Regions from separate parts of the Dietzia sp. 2505 genome, predicted to be linked through region 4. Evidence: riboswitches for the same ligand, from Rfam matches in the RefSeq annotation. Region 4 holds a riboswitch; each other region holds the start of a gene.

Region 1 (5,223 bases), 260 kb from region 4:
CGGGGGGCCTTCGAGGAACTGGATGAAGCAGTTGTTCCTGAACAGGAGGACACCGGTGATCCCGGCGGCACGATTGCGTTCCCTGGAGGTGAAAAGAATGGACTCCAGGTCGCCCGGCAGCATCTTCCGCACAGGCACGCTCGTGTACACGAGATACTTCAGCTGTCCGGCACCGGGCGACGTGGGGGACTCAGCGTCCAGCGACATTCGGCTCTCCCTCGCTCGCATCGGAGAAGTACAGATCATTCAGGCTGGAGATCGCCTCGTCCAGCGAACCGGACTCGCCGTGCGGTCTCGACATCCTGTCGTAGCAGGTGAAACTGCCGTCAGAATTCTGGTCGATGTACCCCACGAAGTTCCCGCGGAAACTACCGACGAAGAAGCTGTCTTCCACCTGGGACCATCGTATTTCCTCGTATCCTTCGATTGCCGAAGTCACTCCCACCCCTTATTCCTCTCCAAGGTGTCTCACCCACTGCCGTACACGTCGAGAAGAACGTGGCCCGAGCCACGTCACCGGGAGACGCTGCCGCCGCGCGGCCGAACAAGGGAGGGATGCGCATCGACGTGTCACCCGACCCCGCACTACTCTTCGTTTCTGAGAACTCACATCCTGCTGACGCTGTCCGCCATAGCGGCACACGGTGCCATCATGGTGTGCGCCCGGGTCCTGCGCCACCGCTGGCACCGGCCACATCCGGAAGGCGGGCGAGTGCCCTGCTGGTCGCGGACGCGATCAGACCTCTCCCGGCCGCACCACAGTCCGGCCCAGCCGGCGTGACACGGCGGCCCCCCACGGAGTGGTGAGCCGGGCCGCGGCGAGGAGCCCCTCGTCCTGCAGCACGCCGTGGACGGGGCCGCGGGTCAGCGCTCCGCCCGAGAGCACCACCGCGTCGTCCGCCCAGGCCCAGGCGAGATCGACATCGTGCGTGGCCATGAGGATCGCGGCCCCCGCGGCGCGAAGTGACTCCAGCGCCGCCAGCAACTCCTCACAGGAGAGCGCGTCGAGCCCGGCCGTCGGCTCGTCGAGGAGCAGGACGCGGGGCCGCATCGCCAGCGCTCCCGCCAGGGCCACCCTCTTGCGCTGCCCGAAGGACAGGTGGTGGGGGACGCGGTCGGCGAGCTCGGTGATCGCCAGCGCCGACAAGGCCTCGTCGACCCGGCGGGCCACCTCGGCGCGATCCACTCCGAGGTTCACCGGGCCGAAGGAGACGTCGGCCCGCACGGTCGTGGCGAAGATCTGGTCGTCGGGTTCCTGGAGCACCATCTGCACCGACTGCCGCAGGCGGGTGCGGTCGGCGCGGCGGTCCCGGATCCGCTCGCCGTCGAGCTCCAGCTCCCCCGCCTCGAGGCGGTTCAGGCCCACGAGCAGCCGCATCAGCGTGGTCTTGCCACTGCCGTTACCGCCGAGGAGCGCCAGCTTCGCCCCGGCGGGGATCGTCAGGTCGGCGCCGTCGAGCACGGTGTGGGTGTGGCCGCCGTGGGCGTCGAGTCGCCGGTAGGAGAACCGGGCACCGCGCAGCGCGAGGACGGTCACGTGAGGACCCCCAGTATCGAGACGGACACGAGAACCAGACAGATGACGAGCAGGCGGGCCGCCGAGACCGGGGCCGCCTCGGCGAGCACCGCGGTCTGGCCGCGCTCGGCGCGCATGGACATGGCGTCGTCGATCGCCCGTGCCCGCCTGACGGACAGGACGAAGACCGAGGCGAACTGCGTCCCGACAGAGGTGATCGCGGCCCGGGCGGTGCGGTGTCCGAGCCTGAGGTCGTGGGAATGCCGCAGCGTACGGGCGGAGTCGATGAGCAGGCCGATGAGCCGGTAGGTGGTGTCCACGACGTGAGCCAGCGGGGCGGGCAGCCCGGCCCGCCGGCCGGCGGCCAGGAGGTCGGCGACGGGCGTGGTGCACGCCAAGGTGATGGTGGCGGCCGTCGCGGCGATCGCCCTGCTCACCGTCCGCCACGCGGTGTCGACCCCGCCCGGATCCACCACGAGTCGCCAGTCCACCAGGTCCAGGACGAGGGGTCCGGTTCCCAGGACCAGAAACGCGACGGGGGCGAGCAACGCCGCGAGGTAGATCCTGGCGGGGACGCGGGCCAGCGCAAGTGCGCAGTAGCAGCAGACGGCCAGGATCGCCACGTGGCCCCCCGGTGGCGGCACGAGCAGTGCCGCCACCAGCAGACCGCCGAAGAGCAGCAGCTTCTCGGCCACCGGGAGGTCCGACCAGCGGTTGTGGGAGGCCGCGAGTTCGAGTGGGTTCACCTGGTGCTCGGTCGGTCAGTGCCCGGTCGGACCCGTGGCCGCCGCCGACGTGGTCGCCGCACCCGCCGCGCTCTCCCGGCGCTGTCTGCTGCGCGTCCGTAGGACGCCGAGTCCGTATCCCACGATCCCGCCGCCGATCCCGGCCTGGAGGGCGAACACTCCTGATTCGACCTCCCCCGGCAGCTCGGGCAGGAGCGGCTCGAACCACGGCTCGTAGTCGGGAGAGACCTCGCTGATGGTCCCCTCGGCCTGACCGTCCGCACCCTCGAACTCGCCGCCCGCCCCGGCGCCGTAGACCAGGGAGAACACCGCGATCGCGAACGCCACGGCGACCAGTCCCACGAGCACCCATACGCTGACGTGCTTCCTCCCGTTCATCGCACCGGCTCCGTGGCCTCGACCCGATCGGTACGGTCCCCGGGATCCGCGAAGGTTCCCGCTCCGGCGAGTCGCGCCCTCCGGAAGAAGCCCACCAGGTCGAGCTCGCGGGAGGCGATACGCAGGAGCACGCTGACGATCACCACGACGATCAGGGCCTCGACGATCGCCAGCGGGATCTGGGTGATCGCGAAGACGGCGAGGAACTCGGCCATCGAGTGCCACAGGCCGTGCTCGGCGCTCGGGAACGCCAGTGCGAGCTGGGCGCTGGTGACGAGATACGTCACCAGGTCGGCGAGGAACGCGGCGACGAAGACCGCGCCGAGCAGCGGCACCGCGACCCGTCGACACAGGACGAACGCGCCGTAGGCGACCCACGGCCCGGCGACCCCCATGGAGAACACGTTCGCGCCGAGCGTGGTGAGGCCCCCGTGCGCGAGTAGCAACGCCTGGAAGATCAACACCACGGTGGCGACGAAGGCCATGACGGGGGGCCGGAAGATGATCGTCCCCAGGCCGGTCCCGGTGGGGTGCGAGCTGGAGCCCGTCACCGACGGGAGCTTGACGGCCGACATGACGAACGTGAACGCCCCGGCCACGCCGAGCAGGACGCCCGCCTCCGGTGTCCGCTGGACCGTCCTGATGACCTCGCGCGCGCCGTGGATCACGAACGGCGCCGCGACGACCGTCCATGCCACAGCGTGCACCGAGGGGAGGAAACCCTCTGCGATATGCATGTGCCTGAGACCTTTCTGCCCATCACCTCGCGGGCACTCGTGGTGGCAGCCACGGCCGGTCTCCTGGCTCACGGGTTCCCCCGGCCCACCCCGGAGGGATGGGCCGGATCGCCGCCGGTCCGCCTTCCCACCCACACAACGCGTGCGAGCAGTGGCACAGAGGACTGGCGACATCATCCGTTCACAGTGGCGAGGGCCGCCCCGGTCTCACACCGGGTTCCCGAACACCGCAGCTGAGCAGATCCTATCCCCCTCCCGGCTGCCGGCCCCGCGGTACCGACCCGGTGCGGCTCCGGCGCCGGCTCAGTACCGCACCGACTGGGCGTCCGAGACCAGACACATGCCACCGACTGACTGCAGAAGGGGTCGCAGTGACTGGAGGACCTCGTCGATCCTGTCGGGGTCGACCGCGACGAGCACGAAGGTGTTGTCGAACGTGGAGAAGGGGTCCCCGCCGCGCTCACCGTGCTGGCCCCGCCCGTAGATACCGGGGATCACGGTGCGGTGGGTCAGGCCCAGCGAGTCCAGCGCGCCGAGGAACCTCCCGGCGACCCCGGACTCCACCACCAGTTCGATCCTCTTGACGTCTCTCATGGGATCTCCTCGCCTCAGGCGCCCAGGTACTGGGCGACGGTGTAGTAGAGCGGAATGCCGACGACGATGTTGAACGGGAATGTCACGGCAAGGGCCATTGTGAAGTACCGGGACGGCCGCGCCTCGGGGATCGCGTAGCGCACGACGGCCGGCACGACGATGTAGGACCCGCTCGCCGCCAGCACGGCGAGCATGGTCAGGTCGCCGACCGGCAACCCGGCCAGGGCACCCAGGGACAGTGCCATCGATGCTCCGACCAGCGGCATCACGATGCCGAACCCGATGAGGAACGGCCCGACGTCACGGACCTCGCGCAGCTGACGAGCGACGAGCAGTCCCATCTCGAGCAGGAAGAAGGCCAGCAGGCCCTTGAACATGTCGTTGACGAACGGGGACATGGCCTCGCCGGCGTCGGCCCCCACCACGGTGCCGATCACGAGCGACCCGATCAGCAGCAGGTGCGCGCCGTCGGTGAACGCCTCGTGGAGGATCGCCCGCATCGACAGGGGTGCGCCCGACGCGGGACCGGAGGCTCCGGCCCCCGTCTCGCCCGCCATCTGGGCTGAGCGTTGACGTGACCGTGCCCAGGTGGCGAGAAGCACCGCCATGATGATCGCGGGCGATTCCATGAGCACCAGGGCGACCGTCATGTACCCGCCGGGCTCCTCCCCACGGGCGGTCACGAACTGCGTCGCGGCGATGAAGGTCACCGCGCTGACCGACCCGTAGGTCGCGGCGATGGCGGCCGCGTCGAACTCGTTCACCCTGCGCCGCAGGACCAGGAAGCCCAGTGCAGGGATCACCAGGGCCAGGAGGAGGGCGATGCCGACCACCGCCGCGGCACGACCGGTCAGGCCGGTCTCGCGCAGAGCCTGGCCACCCTTGAACCCGATCGCCATGAGCAGGTAGAGCGACAGGAACTTGGTGACGGGGGCCGGGATCTCCAGGTTGGAGCGCACCGCGGCGACGAACAGCCCCAGGAAGAAGAACAGGATCGGCGGGTCCGTGAGGCTGCCGAGAATGCTGAGGTCCATCGAGTCTCCCCTGATCTGACCGGAGTCCGTGCGCCGCCGAGTGGGACGAGCGGATCCCCGTGGTGGCGTGCGATCCGCCTGTTCCGAGCGAGTAACAGGAAGGACAATACACGATTCGCAAGACATGTTTTATAACAGGCTAAATTTGTGTCGTGCATTGCGGCGTGGCGGACGGAGCGGGGCCGCGGAAGGCCGGGGTCCGAGGACGCCCACATGCG
Region 2 (5,223 bases), 290 kb from region 4:
GCTCATCGACGGTGGCGGCCAGGCGCGGAACCACCTCGCGGGCGGCGAACTCCAGCACGCGGCCGACCTCGTCGTCGTCTATCTTGACCTCGTCGATCCCGACCTCGTCGATCCCGACCTCGTCGCCCGCGGACTCACCGCCGGTTCCGGTCCCACCGGACCCGAGCCCCGCGGCGGCCAGGACCTCCGGCACCGCCGCGAGGTCCCACCCCCGGGCGTCCATGTCCTCGACCAGCGCCCGGGCCAGGGCCTCCACGCGGTCGACCTCCGGGGTCGGGGCGTCCTCCCCCAGCCCGAGCGCGCGGCGCAGACCGGGGACCGCGCCGAACTCACCACCCCACACCTGGGAGGCCCGCAGGATCGCCAGCACCAGGTTCACCCGGGCCTCGCCGTCCGGCGCCTGACCCAGCACGTGCAGGCCGTCGCGGATCTGGACGTCCTTGATCTCGCACAGCCAGCCGTCGACGTGGAGCAGGAAGTCGTCGAACTCCTCGTCCCCCGGCTGCTGCTCCAGGCCCAGGTCCTCGTGCATGTGTGCCGACCGCATGAGGGTCCAGATCTGCGCGCGGATGGCCGGCAGCTTGGCCGGGTCCATGGAGGCGATGTTGCCGTACTCGTCCAGCAGCTGCTCGAGGCGGGCGATGTCACCGTAGGACTCGGCGCGGGCCATCGGCGGCACCAGGTGGTCGACGATCGTGGCGTGGGCGCGACGCTTGGCCTGGGCCCCCTCCCCCGGGTCGTTGACCAGGAACGGGTAGATCAACGGCATGTCCGCGATCGCCGCGTCGGTCGCGCACGACGCCGACAGCGCGGCGTTCTTGCCCGGCAGCCACTCCAGCGAACCGTGCTTGCCGATGTGGACCAGCGCGTGGGCGCCGAAACCCCGCGCCAGCCACCGGTAGGCGGCCAGGTAGTGGTGGGAGGGCGCCAACTCGGGATCGTGGTAGATCGCGACCGGGTTCTCGCCGAACCCGCGGGGCGGCTGGATCAACAGGACGACATTGCCGGCCTGGATGGTGGCCAGGACGATCTCGCCGGCGTCGTTGACGAACAGCTGACCGGGCGCCTGCCCCCAGGCCTCGACCATCTCGGAGCGCAGCGACTCGGGCAGGTCCGCCGTCCACGCGAGGTAGTCGTCGGTCGAGATCCGCACGTGACTGTCGGTGAGCTGGGCGTTCGTGAGCCACTCCTCGTCCTGACCGCCCGCGGCGATCAGGGCGTGGATCAGCGCGTCTCCGGCGGCGGTGTCGTCGGCGTAGTCCCCCGCGGTGTCGAGGAACCGGGCGACCGGCCCGTCCGCCGGCCCCAGGTCGTACCCCTCGTCGCGCATGCGGCGCAGGAGTCGGATGGTCGACACCGGGGTGTCCAGACCGACCGCGTTTCCGATCCGCGAGTGCTTGGTCGGGTAGGCCGAGAGCACCAGCGCGACGCGTCGCTCGGCCGCGGGCACGTGACGCAGCCGCGCGTGCGAGACCGCGATCCCCGCGACGCGGGCGCAGCGTTCGGGGTCGGCCACGTACCGGGGCAACCCGTCGGCGTCGATCTCCTTGAACGAGAACGGCGCGGTGATGATTCGGCCGTCGAACTCGGGGATCGCGATCTGGTTGGCCGAGTCCAGCGGGTTGACGCCGTCGTCGGAGGCCTCCCAGTCCTCCCGACTCCACGTCAGGCACAGCCCCTGCAGCACCGGGATGTCGAGCGTCGCGATCCGTTCGACGTCCCACGTCTCGTCCTCGCCGCCCGCGCTCACCGCGCCTGGCGTGGTGCCGCCGGCGGCCAGGACCGTGACGATCAGCGCGTCGAGCGTCCCGAGCGCCTCGAACAGCTCGTCGGGGGCCGAGCGGAGCGACCCGGCGAACACGGGGACGCCCACGGCCTGCCCGGTGGCGTCGATGGCATCGGCGAGCGCATGCGCGAACTCCGAGTTCCCGCTGACCTCGTGCGCCCGGTAGTAGAGCACTCCCACGCGGGGGACGCCCCGCGACTGGTCGGTTCCGATCGGGGAGGCCACAGACTCCGGCCGCGGTGGCATCCCCCACACCGGGACGCTCTCCGGGGGTGCGAATCCGGTGCCGGTGAGCAGCACGGTGTCCGAGAGGAAGGCGTGGAGCTGGGCGAGGTTCCGCTCTCCCCCCTCGGCGAGGTAGCGGTGTGCCTCGGCCGCGATACCGATCGGGACGGTGGACAACTCCATCAGGTCGGCGTCCGGGGCCTGCTCGCCGCCCAGGACGACCACCGGCCGGCCGGAGGCCATGACCGCGGCGAACCCGGGCTCCCACGACCGGCGGGACCCGAGGATCCGGACCACGACCAGGTCGGCGCCGGCGAGCAGGCCGGGCAGGTCCGAGTCCACGTCGACCCGGGACGGGTTGCCGAGCGTCCACTGCGCGCGAGAGGCCCGCGCGGAGAGCAGATCCGTGTCCGAGGTGGACAGCAGGGTGATGCGTGGTGGCTGGCCCGAGCGCCGTGGTGATGCCGTGTCAGTCGATGGTGCGGTGTCGTCCGATGGTGCGGTGTCGTCCGATGGTGCCGAGGCGTCCTCAGGGGACGCCGAACGCCGGTCATGGCGCATGTTCTTCTCCAAACCCTCGTGGAACATGACGCCGTGGCCGGTCTCCTGGCTTTCGCATCGACGCCGCGCGACCGACCTTCCCGGGCCTGGGCCCAGTGGTCTCCGCCCCACTCGGGGACGGACGAGGGTGCGCGACTCCGCGACTACAGTGGCGAGGGCCGCGCCGGCTTTTCCTCCGGCTTCCCGAGCACCACGGCACCGGCGAGCCTATCCGGCGCCGCTCCCCAACGGGTGTCCGGCCGCCGGCTACCCGCTCGCCGCGCCACACCCCCGGGTGCCACACTGAGCCCCGTGAGCGTTTCCGGACCGACCCGCCGCACCCGCACCGACATGTGCCCCGGCGTCCTGCGCCCGTGGCCCGCCGAGGACGGCGCCCTTGTCCGGCTCCGCGTCCCGGGCGGACGGGTGTCGCCGGAGTCCCTCGCCGCGCTGCATAGGGTCGCAGCGAAATACGGCGACGACGACGTGCACGTGACCACACGAGCCAACCTGCAGTTGCGGGCCCTGCCGATGAGCCGCGACGGACGGCTCGCGGACGAGGTCGTGGCGGCCCTCGCCGCGACCGGGCTGCTGCCCGCCCCGTCGCACGAGCTCGTCCGCAACGTGCTCGTCTCCCCGCTCACCGGCCTGGTCGGCGGGAGGGCCGACCTCCGCCGCGTGACCGACCGGCTCGACGCCGGTCTCCGGGCGGATCCCGGGCTGGCCGGGTTGTCCGGGCGGTTCCTGTTCGTCCTCGACGACGGCCGCGGCGACCTGGTGGACCGCCCCGGGGACCTGGGGCTGGCGGCCCTCGACGCCGACACCGTGCAGCTGCGGGCGGGTGCGGACTGGTCGGCGGTGGTGCCCCTCGAGGAGGCGGCCGATCGCCTGCTCGACCTGGCCCGCGATTTCGCCGCCGCCCGCGGTACCGGCCCCGACGCGCCCTGGCACGTGCGTGAACTCCCGGTGCCGCTGACCGCCGCCTGCCCGGGCGACGGTCGTCTCCCCACCCCGGCCCCCGCGCTGCCGTACGGCCCGGTCCCGGGCTCCTCGGGACGGATCGAGCACGTCGGGGCCCCGGACGGCGTCCTCACCCGTGCCGTGATCGATCGCCTCACCGGCGAGGACGTCACCGAGCTCATCGTCACCCCGTGGCGCGGCGTGCTCACCGTGCGCACGTAGACTCGCCGCTGTCCCACGGCGAGGAACCCGGTGCGAGTCCGGGGCGGTTCCGCCACTGTGAGGCCCGGTCGACGGGCCGCCAAGCCAGATACTGGCCGAGGGATCGACGCGCTTCCTGGCGCGTCGCCTGAGACTTCTGACCGGGGCGAGAACCCCGAGGAGGACCCATGCCTGCTGTCCCCAGGCCGCCACGCCGCTACGATTATGTCGACGACGGGCCTGCGATCTACGTCGACTCGTTCGCCACCATCCGGCGGGAGACCGATCTGTCGCGCGTCCCCCAGGACGCCGAGCGGCTCGCCGTCCGGATGGTGCACGGCACCGGGCAGACCGACCTCGTCGATGACCTGCAGGTCCATCCGGGACTGGTGGGGTCCGCGCGATCCGCGCTCGAGGCCGGGGCGCCGATCCTCTGCGACGCCCACATGGTGGCCTCCGGGATCACCAGGTCCCGGCTCCCCCGGAACAACGACGTGGTGTGCCTGTTGTCCGATCCCCGCGTGCCCGAGCTGGCCCGGCAGATGGGCACCACCCGCTCCGCCGCCGCCCTCTCGCTGTGGGGCGAGCGGCTCGACGGTGCCGTGGTGGCGATCGGCAACGCCCCCACCGCGCTGTTCCACCTGCTGGAGTTGCTGTTGGACGGCGCCCCCCATCCGGCGGCGATCGTCGGGTGCCCCGTGGGCTTCATCGGCGCCGCCGAGTCCAAGGCCGCGCTGGCCTGCCTGGCGGACGACCACGGTATCGACATCCCCTTCGTCACCGTCCACGGGCGACGCGGCGGGTCCGCGATGACGGTCTCCGCCGTCAACGCCCTCGCGCAGGTGGCCGAGTGAGCGCCGGTCAGGCGGGCGAGGCGGGGCGCCTGTACGGGGTCGGCGTGGGCCCCGGGGACCCCGAGCTGATCACCCTCAAGGCCGCCCGATTGATCGGTGCCGCCGACGTGGTGGCCTACCACGCCGGCCGCGGCAAGGAGTCCAACGCCAGGCGCATCGCCGCAGGTCTCATCCCCGCCGGTGCCATCGAGGAGGTACTGGAGTACCCGGTGACCACGGGCGCCACCGACCACCCCGGCGGGTACGCGGGGGCTATCGCGGACTTCTACGACCGCAGTGCGCAGCGCCTGGCCGACCATCTCGCGGCCCGGCGGGACGTGGTCCTGCTGGCCGAGGGGGACCCGCTGTTCTACGGGTCGTTCATGTACATGCACGACAAACTCTCGAGCCGGTTCGTCACCGAGATCGTGCCCGGCATCCCGGCGTTCGCCGCCGCGACCGCCGCCGCGGCCACCCCCCTGGTCCGGCAGACGGACGTGCTCACCGTGTTGCCCGGAACCCTCCCCGAGCCCGAGCTCGCCCGCCGCCTCGCGGACACCGACGGGGCGATCATCATGAAGCTCGGGCGGAACTTCCCGGCGGTGCGTCGTGCGCTGGAGGCCGCCGGACGGCTCGAGGGCGCGGTGTACGTCGAACGCGCCTCGACCGCGGCCGAGG
Region 3 (5,223 bases), 240 kb from region 4:
GCTGACGAACGCGGCTTGACGGCGCACCACTGGACCACGGCCCGCGCCGGTGCCCAGCCGGTGAACGAGCCGATCGAGTCGGCGTGTTCCACGTGGAACCGTACGAGCTCGCCGCCGAACTCCGCGCGGGAATCGATCAGCACCCGCTCCGTCTCGATCGTCACCGCGTGCGCGACCAGCCTGCCGCCGGGACGCAGCGCCTCCCAGCACTGCCGCAGCAGCCCGGTCGCGGTGCCACCGCCGCCCACGAACACCGCGTCGGGGCGAGGGAGCCCCTCGAGGGCCTGCGGCGCGCGCCCATGAACAACCGCCAATGTCGGCACGCCCAACCGCGCGGCGTTCCGTTCCACCCGCGCCGCCCGCTCGGGATCGGCCTCTACAGACACAGTGCGGCACGACGGGTGCGCTCGCATCCACTCGATGCCCACCGATCCGGCGCCGGCGCCCACGTCCCACAACAGTCCTCCGGCCGACGGAGCGAGCCGCGAGAGGGCCGAGGCGCGCAGATCGCGGCGGGTGAGCTGGCCGTCGTTCTCGAAGGCGTCGTCGGGCAGACCCGGCGCCAGGCCGAGCGGGCGGGCGGAGGCGTCGGCCACGCACTCCACGGCCAGCACGTGCAGCTGGGGCGCCTCGCGTCCCGGGTCCCAGTCGCGCGCCACGCAACTCTGACGCGCCTCGTCCGGGCTGCCCAAGTCGGAGAGGACTGTCATCGTGCTCTCCCCGAAACCGGCACCAGCCAACACCCCCGCGACGCGAGACGGCGTGTGGCGATCCTCCGAGAGCACCAGCACCCGCCGCCCCGGCGCCACCTCGCGCACGAGGGTCCGGTGATCGCGCAGCACCGCCACCGACTCGGCGGGCCACCGCATCCGGGCGCGCGCCAGCGCAACCGACGACACCGCCGGCAGCACCTCCACCGACTTCGGGCCGAGCAGGTCGATCAACGTCGTGGCCACCCCGGCCACCAGCGGGTCGCCCGAGGCCAGGGCCACGATCGACCGGCCGTCGTAGCGCTCCAGCAGATCGGGCAGTCCCGAGCGCAGCGGCCGCGGCCATGCCACGCGCTCGCCCACCACCTCGCCCGGCATCATCGCCAGGTGCCGCTCCCCGCCCAGCAGGACGTCGGCGCCCAGGACGGCACGGCGACGGGACTCGTCGAGGCCGGCCCAACCGTCACCGCCGATGCCGACCACCACGACCACCCGTACGTTCATGACGCGGAACCCTACCGTCGAGCGCGGCCACCCGGCCCGACCGCCCGGAGCCCGAGGACGCTGGGTAGCCTCGGCCGGGAGAGACAACTACACCCCAACAGCACGAGGTGCCCCACGACCCGCCCCGGGCGGTGCGGAGGGGAGAATCAGGGAAGCCGGTGAGAATCCGGCACAGGGCCCGCTACGGTAACCCGGCCTCTCAGGCGATCGCGTCCAGCGCGAACGCCCGAGATGAGCCGGGAAGTCCGGAGACCGGCCTCGCGCTGACCAGTCTGGCAGACGAGAGCGGGAGCCCCCATGCCACTGCACTACCCCTTCAGCGCCGTCGTCGGTTCCGACGACATGGCGCTCGCCCTCCTACTGAACGCGGTCTCGCCGTCGGCCGGCGGCGTGTTGATCCGCGGCGAGAAGGGCACCGCCAAGTCCACGATGGTGCGCGCGCTGGCCGGGATCCTGCCGCAGATCGAGGTGGTGGCCGGTGACAGGTTCTCCAGCGCCCCGACCGACCGCGGCACCGAGACCCCCGACGGCCCGATCCCCCACGACGCGCCCACCGAGCACCGGCCGGTCCGTCTGGTGGAGCTGCCGATCGGTGCGACCGAGGACCGCATCGCCGGGTCGCTGCACCTGGAGAAGGCCCTGAGCGAGGGCGTCACCGCGTTCGAGCCCGGCCTGCTGGCCCGCGCGCACCGCGGACTGCTCTATGTGGACGAGGTCAACCTGCTCCACGACCACGTGGTGGACCAGCTCCTCGACGCCGCCGCCATGGGCCGGGTGACCGTCGAGCGGGACGGGGTGTCGGTGGAGCACGCCGCCCGCTTCGTCCTGATCGGCACCATGAACCCCGAGGAGGGCGAGCTTCGGCCCCAGCTGCTCGACCGCTTCGGCCTCACCGTCGAGGTGTCCGCACCGCGCGAGGCGGCGCTGCGGGCCGAGGTCATCCGCCGCCGGGTCGCCTTCGACTCCGACCCGGAGGGATTCTCCGCCACCTTCGCGGCGGACGAACTAACCCTGCGCGAGCGGATCGCCGCCGCCCGGGAGCGCGTGGGCGGCATCGAGCTCACCGACTGGGCGCTCACCACGATCGCGACCGTCTGCGCCGGATTCGACGTGGACGGTATGCGCGCCGACATCGTCACCGCGCGCACGGCCGCCGCCCACGCCGCCTGGGAGGGCCGGACCCGCATCACCCGCGCCGACATCCGCGTGGCCGCGCGCATGGCGCTCCCCCACCGCCGTCGCCGCGCACCGTTCGACGCCCCGGGGCTCGACGAGGACCTCCTCGACCGCCTCCTGGGGGACGACGACGAGCCCGATCCGCGAGACGACGGCCCGGACACGGACGGCCCGGGAGACGACACGAAGAACGACGACGACAACGCGGGCGACGCCACGACCGGTCAGCAGGATCCTGGGGCGAGCGCATCAGCCGAGGACACCGGCCACGCCGGACACGCGGAGTCGGATGCGGGCGACACCGAAGGCACCGAGTCGGGTGCGGCTGAGGACGGGCCGACGTCGGAGTCGAACGGCGGCGCCGACTCCGAGACCGACGCTGATGCTGACGCCAGCGACGAGACCGGTGCCCCGCAGCAGGGGGATCGCGACGCCGGTGAGAACGGCCGACCGGGCGCCGCGGCGGCCGAGCCGGGGACGGTCACGGCGGCCTCGGACCCGTATCGCACGCGGCTGCTGACCGTCGCTGGCACGGGCCACGGCGTCTCCGGCCGCCGGTCCCGCGCGATCACCTCCACCGGCCGGCGCACGGGCTCGGCCGGGTTCACCGGCTCCGACGTGCACCTGCCCGCCACCATCCGCGCCGCCGCGTCCCATCAGGCGGCGCGGGGCCGCGAGTCGGGAGCCGATGGCGGGCGACTGCTCCTGTCCGCCCGCGACCTGCGCTCGGCGGTCCGCGAGGGGCGGGAGGCCAACCTGGTGCTGTTCTGTGTGGACGCCTCCGGATCGATGGCCGCGCGCACCCGCATGGAGCAGGTCAAGACCGCCATTCTCTCCCTGCTCCTCGACGCCTATCGGCGACGCGACAAGGTGGGGCTGGTGACCTTCCGCGGGTCCGGCGCGCAGGTCGCGCTGCCGCCCACCTCCTCGGTGGACGTGGCCGCCGCCCGCCTGGCCGAACTGCCCGCCGGGGGCCGGACCCCACTGGCGGAGGGTCTGCTCACCGCCGCCCAGCTCCTCCGCGTCGAGGGGGTCCGCGATCCGCAGCGGCGACCCCTCGTCGTCGTCGTCACCGACGGCCGCGCCACCCACGGCCCGGACGCCCTCGCCCGGTCCCGCGCCGCGGCGGCCGGGCTGGCCTCCCACGGCGTGGCGTCGGTGGTGGTGGACTGCGAGAGCGGCCGGTTCCGCATGGGTCTGGCCTCCGAGCTCGCCACCCACCTGGGCGCCGAGCACATCCCGCTGGGGGAGGTGACGGCCGAGGGACTGACCCGCACCGTCCGCACCCACACCGCACCCACCCACACCGCACCCGCCCGCACCGCGGCCGGCGGCCCGGCACGACCCAGCCCCGCCCACCCCGAGGGAGAGGTGGCCTGATGCCGCAGGGACAACCGGCCCGGGTGCCCGACGACGGTCTGAGCACCCGGCAACGCCGCAACAAGCCCCTGATCATGGTCCACACCGGGCCCGGCAAGGGGAAGTCGACCGCAGCGTTCGGCCTGGCCATGCGCGCCTGGAACCAGGGGTGGGACATCGGGGTGTTCCAGTTCGTCAAGTCCGCCAAGTGGCGCATCGGCGAGCAGACGGTGATGGAACGGCTCGCGCGCCTGCACGCCGACACCGGTGAAGGCGGGCCGGTCGAGTGGCACAAGATGGGCTCCGGCTGGTCGTGGTCACGCAAGGACGGCACCGAGGAGGACCACGCCGCGGACGCCGCCGAGGGCTGGGCGGAGATCAAGCGCCGGCTCGCCGACGAGCGGCACGACCTCTACCTGCTCGACGAGTTCACCTACCCGATGAAGTGGGGCTGGGTGGACGTCGAGGACGTGGTCGAGACGCTGACCTCGCGGCCCGGTCGGCAGCACGTGGTGATCACCGGCCGCGACGCCGACCCCCGTCTGGTCGCCGCAGCCGACCTGGTGACCGAGATGACCAAGGTCAAACACCCCATGGACGCGGGTCAGAAGGGTCAGAGGGGGATCGAATGGTGACCGGATCGCCCACCGACCTGCCCCGGCTCGTGGTGGCCGCGCCGGCGTCGGGTCACGGCAAGACCACCGTCGCCACGGGGCTCATGGCGGCCCTGCGGCGCAGGGGCCTGACGGTCTCGGGCCACAAGGTGGGCCCCGACTACATCGACCCGGGTTACCACGAGCTCGCGACCGGGCGGCCGGGCCGCAACCTCGACCCGCACCTGGTCGGCGAGGACAGGATCGTCCCCCTGCTGCTGCACGGTGCGCAGGCCGCGCCGCGCCCGGCCGACGTCGCGGTGATCGAGGGAGTGATGGGCCTGTACGACGGCCAGATCGGGGGCGACGGCTTCTCCTCCACCGCCCACGTCGCCGGCCTCACCGGCACCCCGGTCCTGCTGGTGGTGGACATCTCGCACGCCTCGCGCAGCATCGCGGCCGTGGTGCTGGGGATGGCGACGTTCGATCCGTCGGTCCGGATCGGCGGGGTGATCCTCAACAAGGCCGGGTCCGTGCGGCACTCGGACGAGGTGCGCCGCGCCCTCGAGCCACTGGGGATCCCCGTGCTCGGGGTGCTGAGCCGGGACGACGAGGTCACCGCCCCGTCCCGCCACCTCGGCCTGGTCCCCGCGGCTGAGCGACCGGGGGCGGCCGGCAGCCTCGACCACCTCGCCGATCGCCTCGCCGCCTCGGTGGACCTGGACGCGGTGATGCGCCTGGCCCACACGGCGCCGCCGCTGTCGGGTCCGGCCTGGTCCGCGGAGGAGGCGCTGGTGGGGGGCCTGCCCGACTCGGGACCGCCCGCACTGGCGCTCTCCGGGCCCCGGCGTCCGGTCGTCGCCGTGGCGGGGGGCCGCGCC
Region 4 (5,223 bases):
TGATGCCCCCCAGCGAGACCGGCTCCTGGGTGCTCACACCCACCGTGCGCGCCAGGGTCCGCCGGCGGAGTGAGGTGATGTCGTCGCCGTCGAGGCGCACCAGTCCGGCCGTCGTGGGCAGTGCCCGGTAGCAGGTGCGCAGCAGGGTCGTCTTGCCACTGCCGTTGGGGCCCACCAGCGCCGTGACCCGTCCGGGCGCGATGGTCAGGTCCACCCCGTCGAGGATCCGGCGTCCCCCGAGCTCGGTGGAGACGTCGGCCGCGGTCAGCGTGGTCATGTCGCCGACTTCCCGTAGCGCCGCCACAGCATGACCAGGAACACCGGCCCGCCCACGATCCCCGTGACCACGCCCACCGGGAGTTCGGCACCGTCGCTGACGGATCGGGCCGCGATGTCGGCCAGCACCAGGGCCACCGCGCCGAGCACCGCGGCCGTCGGCAGGAGCCGGGCCGACGTGCGCCCGGTGAGGTATCCGGCGAGATGCGGGATGAGCAGTCCGATGAACCCGATGGTCCCGGACACCGCCACCGCCCCGGCGGTGAGCATCGAGACCAGCAGCAACATGAGCAACCGGAACCGCGGGACGTTCATGCCCATGGCCGTGGCCCCGTCGTCGCCGGTCAGGAGGAGATCCAGGTGGCGGCTCGACAGCATCACCAGGACGCCCGCGACGGCGAGAATCGCAGCCGGGGCCAGGAGCATGGTCCACCCGGCGTCACCGAACCCGCCGGCCAGCCAGCGCATGACGGTGCCCAGTTGGTGGTCGTCGCCCAACACCAACAGCGTGAACGTGTTGAGCGCGCCGAACATCATCGTCAGGGCCGCCCCCACCAGAACGATCGCCGTGGTGTCGTGCGCGCGACGAGCCACCAGGACCACCCCGGCCAGCGGCAGCAGGGCGCCGAGAAAGGCGGCCATCGGGAGCGTGAAGACACCCCACATCCCGGCCCCCACACCCAGGACGGTCAGGACCACGACGCCGAAGCCGGCCCCGGACGACACCCCCAGCAGGTACGGATCGGCCAGCGGGTTGCGCGTGACCGCCTGGGCGACGCCTCCCGCCACCGCGAGGGACGCGCCGACCGCCGCCGCCATCAGCGACCTCGGCAGCCGGGACTCGATCACGATCGCCTCGCGGGCCTCGGACCACCACGGGGTGAAGGAACCCGGGGCCACACGGTGGGCGACGATCGCCCAGACGTCGCCGAGTGGGATGGACACCGACCCCAGGGAGACCCCCACCGCCACGGACAGGGCGAGGAGGCCCAGTAGCGGAGCGAGGACCAACCCCAGCGGCCGCCTGTCGCGGCGCGGTTCCGTGGTGCGGGCCTGTGACGGGGGGCGGGGCTGCGACGGGGGGCGGGATGCTTCCGCGCGGCGGTTCGGAGCCGACGGGGGGTCCGGAACCGTTGCCCCCGTGCCACGTGCGCTGCGGCCCCCGTCGTGGACGACTGTCGCCACCTCAGCGCCCGAAGGCGTCGGGGTGGAGCTCGCGGGCGATGGTCTCCACCGACGTCGCCATCCGGGAGCTCTCGAAGAAGTCGGCGAGGGGGACCACCACGATGCGGTCGTCGCGGATCGCCGGCGTCGTGGACATGATGGGCTGGTTGCGCAGGTAGGCGATCTTGTCCTCGGCGCTGGTGGCGCCGTAGTCGAGCACCACGATCGCCTCCGGCCGGCGCTCGCCGAGGATCTCCCACGTGGTCTTGAGGTAGGGCCGGTCGCCCTCGATGAAGATGTTGTCGGCTCCCGCGTACTCACCGATCAGCTGGCCGATGCCGACGCCGCCGATCGTCATCGGCTCCGCCTCGCCGCTGTCGTAGAAGAACGTCGGGGTCCCCGAGATGCCGGCCTCGTCCAGGGTGGCGCGGACCGACTCGATCCGGTCGACGATGCCCTCGGTGAGCTCCTGCGCGCCCTCCTCCAGCCCGAGGACCCGACCCAGCTGGGAGAAGTCGGTCTCGAGCATGGAGACGTCCGGGAACCCGTCGCCGCAGTACTCGGAGAACAGGAAGGTGTCGATACCCGCCGCGTCGAGGGCGTCCCGGCTGCGGCCCTCCTTCTCGTCGAACGCGCTGCGCATGCCGGCCACCACCAGGTCCGGCTCCAGATCGATGATCTGCTCCCAACTGGGGTACTCCTCGGCGAGCCCGGGTATCCGCTCCATCTCCTCGGCCACCTCGGGCAGGACGTCCTCGCGGTTCCCGTACCCGCGGCCGACGATCCGGTCCCCCGCACCCATCTGGATGAGGGTCTCCGTGACGTGGGCGTTCATCGTGATGATCCGCTCGGGCGGGGCGTCGAACGTGGATTCACGCTCACAGTTGGTGATGGTCACCGGCTCGGCGAACACCGCCCCGGAGGCGGTGCCCTCCTGCGCCTCGCCGCGGGAGCAGCCCGCGAGGGTGACCCCCGTGACGAGCAGCGCGGCGAGCGTGATGGTGGACCTGGACTGGCGACGGAACATGATCAGACCTCGGATCGTGTCGTGTTGCCCACGAACACACGAGACCCGCAGGTGGGCAGCCGTCGACGCCGGCGGCCGACCGTGCAGGACTCCGGATCGCAGACCTCGGCGATGGACGGAAGTCGCGAACCTCCGGGCAGGTAATCGGGCTCGTCGTCACCGAGGTGACGACACACCGTTGCGGGTCAGCGCCGGATTCTCACCGGTCTTCCCCTGCGTATCCGGAGATCAGCAAGTCGTGATGTCAGTATGCACAGTCGTAGCGGGAATGGTGAGGGCACCTCCCGGCAACTGTGCGCACGGGGAGGGGGTCTACTCGTCGTACCCGAGGGAGAACGCCGCCTCGAGGTCGTGCTTGGACAACGCACGGAACGCGATGTGCGTCTCTGTGTCCACCACGCCCGGGACCTTGTTCAGGCGGTCGGAGACGATGTCGGCCACCTCCTCGTTGCGGCGGGCCCGCACGAGCACGATGAGGTCGATGGTGCCCGTCACCGAGTACACCTCGGAGACCCCGTCGATCTCGGCGATCGCCTCGGCGACCTCGGGGATGCGCGCCGTCTCGGCGTGGACGAAGACGATGGCGGTGATCATGGCCTGAAGGGTAGTCCAGTCGCGCGACCCCGGCTCAGCGCATGTTCTCCGGGGTCCAGTACGCGCGCATCGAACGGATCTTGCCCTGTTCGTCGTGGGTCATCAGGTCCCACACGTTGATGGTGGCCTTGGAGTCGGCGTCGAAGTGGGTGGTGATCTCGAAGTTGAACAGCAGGTCGTCGCCGCACACCCGCGCCTCGATCACCTCGCCGTCGATCTTCATGGCCACCACGGACGAGTAGAACTCCCGGATCGCCGCCTTGCCCTCGTGGACGGTGCCGCCCCCGACCGGGTCCTCGACCGTCGCGTTCTCGGCGTAGAGGTCCATCACGGCCTCGAGATCGCCGGCGACCAGCCCGGCGATGTAGGAGTCTGCGGTGGCACGGATCTGCTCGGGGGAGGCACTCACGACGGTGGCCCTTTCGGTATGACGGCGAGACACCTCGAGCCTAGAACGTGTTCTCGAATAGGGCGCTCGTACCTCGGAATCGAAAAGAAATATGTGACTTGCGCCACACCCGTAGTGGGCCTACGCTCCGTTCACCAGACATCAGGACGTCCATCCGGCCCGGGAACGGGGTACGCCATGTCCACACGGAACGTCTCGGCCAAGGGTTCGGACGAGGAGTCCTTCCACACCGGCCGGGTGGTGATCATCTCCCTGGTCGCCGCGCTCGGCGGCTTCCTCTTCGGCTTCGACACCGCCGTCATCAACGGCGCCGTGGACGCCGTCCAGGAGACCTTCGGGATGAACGCCGGCCTCACCGGGTTCGTCGTCTCCTCTGCCCTGCTCGGGTGCATCGCCGGCGCGTATCTCGCGGGCCGCCTCGCCGACCGCTGGGGGCGCACGCGCGTCATGGTCCTGGCCTCGGCGCTGTTCACCGTCAGCGCGATCGGATCCGGGCTCGCCTTCGGCCCCTGGGATCTCATCCTGTGGCGGGTGGTCGGTGGCCTGGGCGTCGGTGCGGCCTCCGTCATCGCGCCGGCGTACATCGCCGAGGTGGCCCCGCCCTCGATCCGCGGCCGCCTCGGGTCCCTCCAGCAGCTCGCGATCGTCTCCGGCATCTTCGTCGCCCTGCTCTCCGACGCCTGGCTGGCAGCCGTGGCCGGTGGCGCGATCGAGGAACTGTGGTTGGGGATCCAGGCCTGGCGCTGGATGTTCCTCACCGAGCTGGTCCCCGCCATCACCTACGGCGTGCTGGCGCTCATGATCCCCGAGTCGCCCCGCTACCTGCTGGCCAAGGGGCTGGTCGGCGAGGCGAGAGACGTCCTGCGCACCATCCAGTCCAGCGGCGTCGACAACCGCATCAAGGAGATCCGAGCGACGGTCCGCGAGGACAGGAAGCGGTCGTGGCAGGACATGCTCACCCCGAGCGGCAGGAACCTCCTGCCGATCGTGTGGATCGGCATCGTGCTGTCCGTCTTCCAGCAGGCCGTGGGCATCAACGTGATCTTCTACTACTCGACCTCCCTCTGGCAGTCGGTCGGCTTCACCGAGGCGGATGCGCTCACCCAGACCGTCATCACCTCGGTCACGAACATCGTCGTGACGATCGTGGCCATCGCGCTGATCGACAAGATCGGGCGTCGCAGGCTGCTCATGACGGGATCAGTGGGCATGACCGTCTCGCTCGCGGTGATGGCCCTGATGTTCAGCACCGCCACGATGGGTCCGGGGCCCGACGGCGAAATGGCTCCCCAACTCGCTGATACCCAGGGGCTGGTCGCGCTGATCGCCGCCAACGGTTTCGTCGTGTTCTTCGGCATGTCCTGGGGACCGGCGGTGTGGGTGCTGCTCGGCGAGATGTTCAACAACCGCATCCGCACGGCGGCGCTCGGCCTGGCCGCGGCCGCCCAGTGGCTGGCGAACTTCGCGGTCTCCACCGCGTTCCCGCCGATGGCCGAGTTCAGCCTGACGTTCACCTACGGTTTCTACGCGGTGTCGGCGCTGCTGTCCTTGCTGTTCGTGGCCAAGTTCATCCCCGAGACCACCGGCCGCTCGCTCGAGGACATGGAGTAATCCGGCCCCCGCGCCCTCTCCGCCGCCCCCCGCCCAGCCAGGCCCGTCGCCAAGAGCGTTCCGCACACATCGGCCGAGAAAGGGGTGCGCGGAACGCTCTTCTCGATGTGGGGCGGGCAGCGGGGCGAATGGCCCGGCACGG

Evidence for each region. A riboswitch is a leader RNA that binds a small molecule or an ion and turns the genes downstream of it on or off. The one in region 4 is predicted to bind cobalamin.
Region 1: linked by a shared signal. The riboswitch ahead of ABIE38_RS08470 (energy-coupling factor ABC transporter permease) and the one ahead of ABIE38_RS07230 (ABC transporter substrate-binding protein) in region 4 are both predicted to bind cobalamin.
Region 2: linked by a shared signal. The riboswitch ahead of cobN (cobaltochelatase subunit CobN) and the one ahead of ABIE38_RS07230 (ABC transporter substrate-binding protein) in region 4 are both predicted to bind cobalamin.
Region 3: linked by a shared signal. The riboswitch ahead of ABIE38_RS08385 (magnesium chelatase subunit D family protein) and the one ahead of ABIE38_RS07230 (ABC transporter substrate-binding protein) in region 4 are both predicted to bind cobalamin.

Annotation. Positions count from the first base shown of each region.
Region 1 covers NZ_JBEPON010000003.1:338,312-343,534, reverse strand. Annotated here, with positions in the region: gene ABIE38_RS08495 (BLUF domain-containing protein) at 1-207, opposite strand, end outside; gene ABIE38_RS08490 (hypothetical protein) at 191-394, opposite strand; gene ABIE38_RS08485 (energy-coupling factor ABC transporter ATP-binding protein) at 737-1,537, opposite strand; gene cbiQ (cobalt ECF transporter T component CbiQ) at 1,534-2,262, opposite strand; gene ABIE38_RS08475 (energy-coupling factor ABC transporter substrate-binding protein) at 2,278-2,640, opposite strand; gene ABIE38_RS08470 (energy-coupling factor ABC transporter permease) at 2,637-3,377, opposite strand; cobalamin riboswitch at 3,414-3,624, opposite strand; gene ABIE38_RS08465 (P-II family nitrogen regulator) at 3,681-3,971, opposite strand; gene ABIE38_RS08460 (sodium-dependent bicarbonate transport family permease) at 3,986-5,005, opposite strand.
Region 2 covers NZ_JBEPON010000003.1:370,459-375,681, reverse strand. Annotated here, with positions in the region: gene cobN (cobaltochelatase subunit CobN) at 1-2,599, opposite strand, end outside; cobalamin riboswitch at 2,591-2,782, opposite strand; gene ABIE38_RS08640 (ferredoxin-like domain-containing protein) at 2,864-3,733, shown strand; cobalamin riboswitch at 3,733-3,847, shown strand; gene ABIE38_RS08635 (precorrin-8X methylmutase) at 3,901-4,566, shown strand; gene ABIE38_RS08630 (precorrin-2 C(20)-methyltransferase) at 4,563-5,223, shown strand, end outside.
Region 3 covers NZ_JBEPON010000003.1:317,943-323,165, reverse strand. Annotated here, with positions in the region: gene cbiE (precorrin-6y C5,15-methyltransferase (decarboxylating) subunit CbiE) at 1-1,214, opposite strand, end outside; cobalamin riboswitch at 1,303-1,489, shown strand; gene ABIE38_RS08385 (magnesium chelatase subunit D family protein) at 1,512-3,770, shown strand; gene cobO (cob(I)yrinic acid a,c-diamide adenosyltransferase) at 3,770-4,384, shown strand; gene ABIE38_RS08375 (cobyrinic acid a,c-diamide synthase CobB) at 4,378-5,223, shown strand, end outside.
Region 4 covers NZ_JBEPON010000003.1:78,743-83,965, forward strand. Annotated here, with positions in the region: gene ABIE38_RS07220 (ABC transporter ATP-binding protein) at 1-277, opposite strand, end outside; gene ABIE38_RS07225 (FecCD family ABC transporter permease) at 274-1,287, opposite strand; gene ABIE38_RS07230 (ABC transporter substrate-binding protein) at 1,463-2,467, opposite strand; cobalamin riboswitch at 2,586-2,707, opposite strand; gene ABIE38_RS07235 (Lrp/AsnC family transcriptional regulator) at 2,780-3,061, opposite strand; gene ABIE38_RS07240 (SgcJ/EcaC family oxidoreductase) at 3,096-3,470, opposite strand; gene ABIE38_RS07245 (sugar porter family MFS transporter) at 3,648-5,081, shown strand.